Linked DNA regions of Spirosoma aureum. The main gene of each other region encodes a partner of the protein of the gene in region 2 in a complex. Links are inferred from orthologs where the notes say so. Each region holds a gene or a part of one and is shown on either strand. Other genes may lie near its edges.

The links. Proteins that work in one complex are often made in the same cells at the same time.
Region 1: the proteins of mnmG (region 2) and mnmE are in contact, whole or in part, in a solved structure (PDB 9HIP), measured with the Escherichia coli proteins. The link is inferred for Spirosoma aureum from one-to-one orthologs.

Annotation. Positions count from the first base shown.
Region 1 is NZ_CP050063.1:3,188,326-3,191,325, reverse strand. Bases 1-2,914 are described here. They hold mnmE (tRNA uridine-5-carboxymethylaminomethyl(34) synthesis GTPase MnmE), read right to left. Parts: upstream 2,189-2,914; coding sequence 812-2,188; downstream 1-811. Other genes in these bases: G8759_RS12620 (oxygenase MpaB family protein), read right to left, coding at 2,263-2,914; G8759_RS12630 (TonB family protein), read left to right, coding at 316-765. In the rest of the region: more of G8759_RS12620, read right to left, coding at 2,915-3,000. UniProt on the Escherichia coli protein: Exhibits a very high intrinsic GTPase hydrolysis rate. Involved in the addition of a carboxymethylaminomethyl (cmnm) group at the wobble position (U34) of certain tRNAs, forming tRNA-cmnm(5)s(2)U34.
Region 2 is NZ_CP050063.1:433,084-437,302, reverse strand. Bases 715-3,621 are described here. They hold mnmG (tRNA uridine-5-carboxymethylaminomethyl(34) synthesis enzyme MnmG), read right to left. Parts: upstream 3,145-3,621; coding sequence 1,285-3,144; downstream 715-1,284. Other genes in these bases: G8759_RS01810 (DUF4175 family protein), read right to left, coding at 3,297-3,621; G8759_RS01820 (class I SAM-dependent methyltransferase), read right to left, coding at 715-1,215. Also shown: more of G8759_RS01820, read right to left, coding at 334-714; more of G8759_RS01810, read right to left, coding at 3,622-4,219. UniProt on the Escherichia coli protein: NAD-binding protein involved in the addition of a carboxymethylaminomethyl (cmnm) group at the wobble position (U34) of certain tRNAs, forming tRNA-cmnm(5)s(2)U34.

The DNA.
Region 1 (3,000 bases), 2.8 Mb from region 2 along the record:
CATCAAGCTCGGTAATTGCACCTCTTACGGCTAAATGTTGCTCTGGACATAGAGGCTGAATAGGAGGATTTAAATCAGTGCCAGCTTTTTCAACAGCAGTTCAGATTATGATACATAGTACTGAAAGATGCCAAAATGGCTTCCAGGTTCTCATGACGGGCGGATACTCCGATCTTACACACTAGTTCCAATCCGTTTCATCAGCCATAGAAAATTATAGTCACGTATACGACAGACTAGTAGGCACTTATGGATTCTGTTAGATCTATGCATCTCAATTAGATAGAAACCTTTAACGTCAAAATCCAATAGTCTATGAAAACTTTTGTTGCTTATTTAGGTATCCTCCTGCTCTGCCCTTATTTGTCGCAGGGACAATCGATTGATCGTTCACTAAATAACGATCCTGCTTTTCGTCAAGCATTTTCGCAACTGATACGCTACCCGGCAGCTGCTCAACGAGCAGAAAAAGTAGCCAAAGCGTATGTCGAATTTAAAGTAGATCGCCAAGGGAAGGTGACCGATGTCCAGGTATTGAACCAAGGCAACGTGGATGCTTCATTTAAAGAAGAAGTTAATCGTCTGATGAGCCAGCTTCCTGCTCAAAAACAAACGTATTCGGGTACTTATGTTCTTCCTATTGTCTTTGAGTTAGAAGGCAGTGGCCGGGTGATTAAGCCACATGAAGAAGAACCTTCCTTTTTCGAATCGCTACCGAAAGGGTTGCTTTTAGAGGGTGCCTTTGTGGTCGCCTATCTAAAATAGATACATGTACTTTAGCCGCGTTATGCCATTTACCTGCTAAGTGCGGTTACTTTCCGATACAGAACTTACTAAAAATGGAGTCCAGTAAATCATCTGTCGTTATTTCTCCTGTCAGCTCACCCAGATGACGCAAAGCAACCCGCAAGTCCATGGCCAGCCAGTCTGGGGTTACTCCGGCATCCAGCCCTGTTAGAGCACGAACCAGTGCGTCGTCGGTGCCCGTCAGGTGTTCATAATGTCGGGCATTGGTCACGACAGCGCTACCCGTCTGCACGGCCGAATCAGTCCGAACGCGGGCCGATAACGCAGCTTTCAGGTCATCGAGGTAGGTTTGCTGCGACGCAGAAATCCAGACAATGGGTTCGGCAGCAATGCTTTCCAGTAGCTGTTTCTTTTCATCGGTCAGTGCATCCAGTTTGTTACCAACCAGTAAATACGGCTTGCCCGATAAACGTATGTCGGCGACTGACGTCTGGAGTTCTTCAGGCGAGATATTCTTTCCGTCGAACAGATAAACGACCAAGGCAGAGTCCCGCATTTTTTGTTGAGTGCGCTCAATACCAATTGCTTCAATCTGATCGGTAGCTTCCCGTAAACCTGCGGTATCAATTAAACGAAACCGGATGCCATCAATGAACAGTTCATCTTCGATGACATCACGCGTTGTCCCCGGAATATCGGAAACGATAGCCTTCTCCTCATTTAACAAGGCGTTCAGCAGCGTCGATTTCCCCGCATTCGGTTTGCCAATGATCACGGTAGGTACCCCATTTTTAATCGCGTTACCTGTCGAGAATGAGTCAATCAACGGATGCAATACGCGCCGGATATCGAGCATGAGTTGCCGGAGTTGGTCGCGATGCGCAAATTCGACGTCTTCTTCGCCAAAATCCAGTTCCAGCTCTACCAACGCGACAAAATCAATTAATTGCTGACGTAATAATTTCAGCTGTTTTGAGAAACCTCCCCGCAACTGCGACAATGCTGCACGGTGACTGGCCTCCGAATCAGACGAAATCAGGTCAGCTACGGCCTCGGCCTGAACCAGATCAAACTGGCCATTTAAAAAGGCTCGCTGGGTAAATTCGCCGGGACGGGCCAGTCGGGCTCCTTCCTGCGTCAGTCGACGTAAAATCTGCTGAATAATAAACTCGGATCCATGACAGGAGATTTCGACAACGTCTTCTTTTGTAAATGACTTCGGCGCTCGAAAAACCGTTACCAGGACTTCATCAATAATATGACCATCAACAGTGCGCAATGTGCCAAAATGGGCCGTATGCGAATCCTGCTTTGTGAGGTCTTTCCCTCTGAAAATACGGTTGGTTATGTCAATGGAACCTTCGCCCGATACCCGAAGGACAGCAATGGCACCAATGCCTGGCGCAGTAGCCAAAGCAGCAATAGGTTCTAACTGAAACAAGTGTTGTGTTTGATTTGTAGTTTGCAGTCGATGCTGTAGCGATAACTATGAACTCCGAACGGCAAACGTCGAACTTATAAATTCGGTAACTGACCTGAGAAAATTGGCAGACGGTTAACCAGTCCAGCCATCCGTTTTTCGACGGAAGCTTTAGGAATACCGAGCCAATCGGCATACTGATCGCCCAGAAAGAAACGCATTTCACCCGCTGCGAGGTTCCGGATTGCTTCGGGTCGATCATCAACTGACCGCTTTGCCGTCTTTCTTACCTGCTCAGTAATACCCGTAAGGAGCGAATGCGTAAGCCCGCGGCCCGCTTCCGATGAAACAAACTGTCGACGGGCGATGGAACGATCCAGTACATAGGCTTCGCGAAGATTTTCAGGCAGCAGCTCTTCGGCGACGCCGTTCAGATAACCAATGACATTGATATGATGAAGGTAGTTTTCTTCCTCCTGTTCGGTCGCCTGTATCCCCGCTTTTCGCAAGCCTCGCAGCACTATATAGGAGAAGGCCAGGTTCGTACCCGCCATATCTTCCTGATTGACTGGATACCCCCAATCGTTATTCCAACGCCCAGAATGAATGGTAAACCAACGCGCACCTGCGTGAATTAATCGTATTTTGAGCGTTCTGATTATGGCCTTCCCTGTTACCCATTCCTTTGCATTGTTCACGCCAAACACCCACTCTCCAGTCTCCTGTAACCGGCGAATGGTATCGTTTTTAATTCGTTCTGTAAGCCAGAGCACCTGCGCTCCATTGGCTCCCAGATAACAATACGGCAGCGAAAAACACCCCAGAATCAAGCC
Region 2 (4,219 bases):
TTATTTTTAGGTAAATAACATTTTATCCACATTTTATGTGCGATATGAATGTGGATTTGTGAATAATTTCTGTACACAATTTTAAGTGGGGAAATTGTGTGGGCTCATTCGTGATATGTAGTTGTTTCTCCACATTAACTGGCCCAAAAAAAAGTGATGTGGATTACTACGTTATTCATCCACATCACTTTCATGCCTTATAAACAATTTATCCACTTGTGAGTCAGAGTTATGCACATGGTTATTCACATAAAACTTTAACTTTTTTAATTTAGAATTGACCTTTACCTGTCAGTGAAAAAAATGGCATACTGCTTAGAATCAGTGCAATTATCAGGCCTTCTTAAATAGATAGATTAAACTGGATGAGTTGCCAGTTTGTTTGGCTTGTTGATTAGAGGTAAGTCCTACCCTCATACTTTTCAGATAATCTGTTTTACCGGTCATGTACCGGGTGCTCAGCATCGCAATATAGAAAGCATCAAAAACCATTGGCTTCTGCTCTATACACGTCAGACCATGCTTTTTAAATAAGAGCTTGATGGTAGACGGAGTGAAATGCTGTAAATGGCGAGGGACATCATAGGCTGCCCAATATTCTTTAAAATAGTGCGCATCATAAGAATCTGAATTGGGAACGGCGATCAGTAATGTCCCCTTCGGACTCAATAATTTATTCAGTTGAGGTACTGTTTCATTGAGGTCAGGAATATGCTCGAGCACATGCCATAAGGTAATTATGTCAAAAGGTGTTGCTCCGTCCAATGCCCTAAGATTAGGCTGTATGTCGGCTTCTAATTTTTTTTGAGCAACAGCACGGGCATCTGGATCTGGTTCCATTCCCATCACCTGCCAGCCTCCCTGTTTACTAGTATCTAGGAACGCACCCGTACCACAACCTACATCCAGAATTCGTCCTGGCCCACCATTAAGCTTATTGATAAGATTTAATTTTGACCGAAGCGTATAATTACGAACTAACCGATACGCCGTATTAATCACACCACTGCTCTCGTCATTGTGTGATACATACTGCTCCGATTTATAATATGATCCAATCGTTTTTTCATCGGGTCGAGGGTTGGTCAATCGGAAACCACACGTTTCACATTGCTCGATGTTGAAGTTTTGATTGCTGACTAAATAATCTTTACAAACTAAATAGGGAGTAAATTTTGTACTGCCGCAGACTGGGCATGAATTGACGGTTTCCAAGTTAGCGAGTTAAATTGTGTGAAAACAAAAAGGCGCTGATTGCTTTCCTTGCAATCAGCGCCTAATTAATTAACGGCCCATATAGACCAGAAGGATGGAAACATCGGAAGGGCTTACTCCGCTGATGCGGGATGCCTGACCGATCGTTGCTGGCCGAAGTCGCTTCAATTTTTCCTTTCCCTCAAACGATAAAGCTTTAAGGCGGTCGTAATCGAATGTGGGATTAATTGCCAGACTTTCCCATTTATCTAATTTTTCGGCGTTCTGTTTTTCCCGATTGAGATAGTCCTCGTACTTGATTTCAATAACAGTTTGCTCAATCGTCTCCTCCCCTACCCCAGGCGTTTCTGGCAGGAGATTCAGCAGTTCTTTTACGTCGGACTGATCAATTTCTGGCCGCTTGAGTAAGGTATACAGGCTGCTTTTTTCGCGCAACGGCGAACTTCCTTTTGTCTCTAACCAACCATTTACATCTTCGGGTTTGAGCTTTGCTCTCCGTATTGCTTCTGTTAACTGAGCGATCCCATCCCGTTTGGTAACCATAGATTCATACCGTTCCTGCGATGCCAAGCCAATAGCGTATCCCTTTTCAGTGAGCCGTAAATCGGCATTGTCCTGACGTAACAAGGTCCGATATTCTGCTCGGGATGTAAACATCCGATACGGTTCTTCCGTCCCTTTAGTTATCAGATCATCAATCAGGACGCCAATATAACCCTCCGACCGTTTGATTGTAAACTCAGCTTCTTCATTTGTATTTCGGTGTGCATTGATACCTGCCATCAGTCCCTGGCAGGCGGCCTCTTCATAGCCCGTTGTTCCATTAATCTGCCCAGCAAAGAACAGATTTTTGACCAGCTGAGTCTCGAGTGTTGGCTTTAACTGAGTTGGTGGAAAGAAATCATACTCCACAGCGTAGCCGGGTCTGAACATTCTAACATTCTCAAATCCGGGTATTTTTCGTAAGGCGTTATACTGAACGGTTTCAGGCAATGAGGTCGAAAATCCATTAACATACACTTCGACAGTGTCCCAACCTTCTGGTTCTACGAAGATCTGATGCCGATCTTTGTCAGCGAACCGATTGATTTTATCTTCCACTGAAGGGCAATAACGGGGTCCAAGGCCTTTGATTCGACCAGTGAACATGGGCGATTTTTCAAAACCAGTCTTGAGTTCATCATGAACTGCCTGATTCGTATACGTGATCCAGCAACTACGCTGTTTCGTTAATGCGGGCGTGTTTGTATAGGAAAACTTACCGGGCATTTCATCACCCAATTGTTCTTCCATCAACGCATAGTTTAGGCTCCGACCGTCTACACGGGGAGGAGTTCCGGTTTTCATCCGGCCCGATTCAAAACCCAAACTAACCAGCTGCTCAGTTAAACCGGTTGCAGAACGCTCGGCTGTTCGTCCTCCACCGAAAACTTTTTCACCGATAAACATCCGCCCGTTTAAGAATGTGCCATTCGTCAATACAACTGCTTTGGCAAGAAAATCCACTCCCAAACTAGTTCTCACGCCAGTTACCTGACCATCTTTTACAAGAACTTCGTTTACTGTATCCTGCCAGAAATCAATATTTCTGTTTTCTTCCAGTGCCTTTCGCCACTCTGAGGCAAATACATTTCGGTCGCTCTGGCATCTTGGACTCCACATAGCAGGACCTTTCGAACGATTTAACATTCGAAATTGGATCATGCTTTTGTCGCTTATGATTCCTGACAAGCCACCCAGCGCATCGACTTCACGTACAATTTGTCCTTTTGCAACTCCGCCCATGGCTGGGTTGCAGGACATCTGGGCAATAGTCTGCATGTTCATCGTAATGAGCAGAACCTTAGAACCCATCGTGGCAGCAGCACTGGCTGCTTCACAACCGGCATGCCCTGCCCCTACTACAATGACATCGTAAGAAGAAAACATTTTTGAAGACTTTTGAAAAATGTTTCACGTGGAAACTTTTCACAAAATTGATGAAAGTTGTTGAAAAGCGAAAAACGTGAGGTTGTTTAATAGTAGGGCAACAAAAAACCGTCAGTCTTTGTGCCAGACTGACGGTTAAAAGATGTGTTTAACTATTTACTTACTTTTTGCAAATACTGGTTTGCTTCTTTTTTATAGAAGAGATTATAGTTGGGAGTTACTGACCGAAGTACTTCTACCTGTTTGGTCTTATTCTGTAAATTGGTAGAATCAAAGAAAGCAGGAGTACTATGCTTAGTTGACTTAGCCGCTTCAGCTTGACGTTTTGGATCTTCCTCCTGTTGTTTTAACGCTTTTTCAGACTCGAGTAAACGGGTTAAAATTTCGTTCTGGCGATTAATTGTATTTGGATTCACCCGCTTGTTCACTAAATCGGTTTCGGATTCATCCATTTTTTCCATCAAATCTTTAACCTGTTTTTCTTGTTGTTTCCCAGCTTCTGTTCCCTTTGAACTCTCCTCTAATTTCTTGAGCATGTTGCGAATCATAGCTTGCTCGGCAGCCATTTGAGAAAGCTCTTCTGACAAACCCCTACCCGATTTACCGCTTTTCTGGAGTTGCTGCATTTTTGCATTTAGCTGTTTTTGCATCTCCCCCATTCCACTTGGATTCTCGCCTTTCTTGCCGCCTTTACCCTTTCCAGGCATAGCCATTGCATTCATTTGCTGCTGCATGTTCTTCAATACATCACTCAGCATAAGGGCGAGATTGTTAATCGATGTCATAGCAAACTGCTGTTTAGAAGCGGCCATGCTTAACCGACGATCCCGCAGCTGTTGTACGCTTTCATCCATGTACGACTTCATATTTGTTAACTCTCGGGTAACGAATGACTGAATTTGGACAACTCGACTGGCCAGTGCATTGAGACTATCTTCGATGATTTTAGCATCATCCTGAAGCTTTAGTTGCTCCTGAGAAAGCTTGGTAACACGAGGGTCCTGAAGGCTCATGCCACGAAAATCTTTCATGACTCGCTCCTGGCCAAAGGAAAGCGTAATCAGGTTTTCAAGGA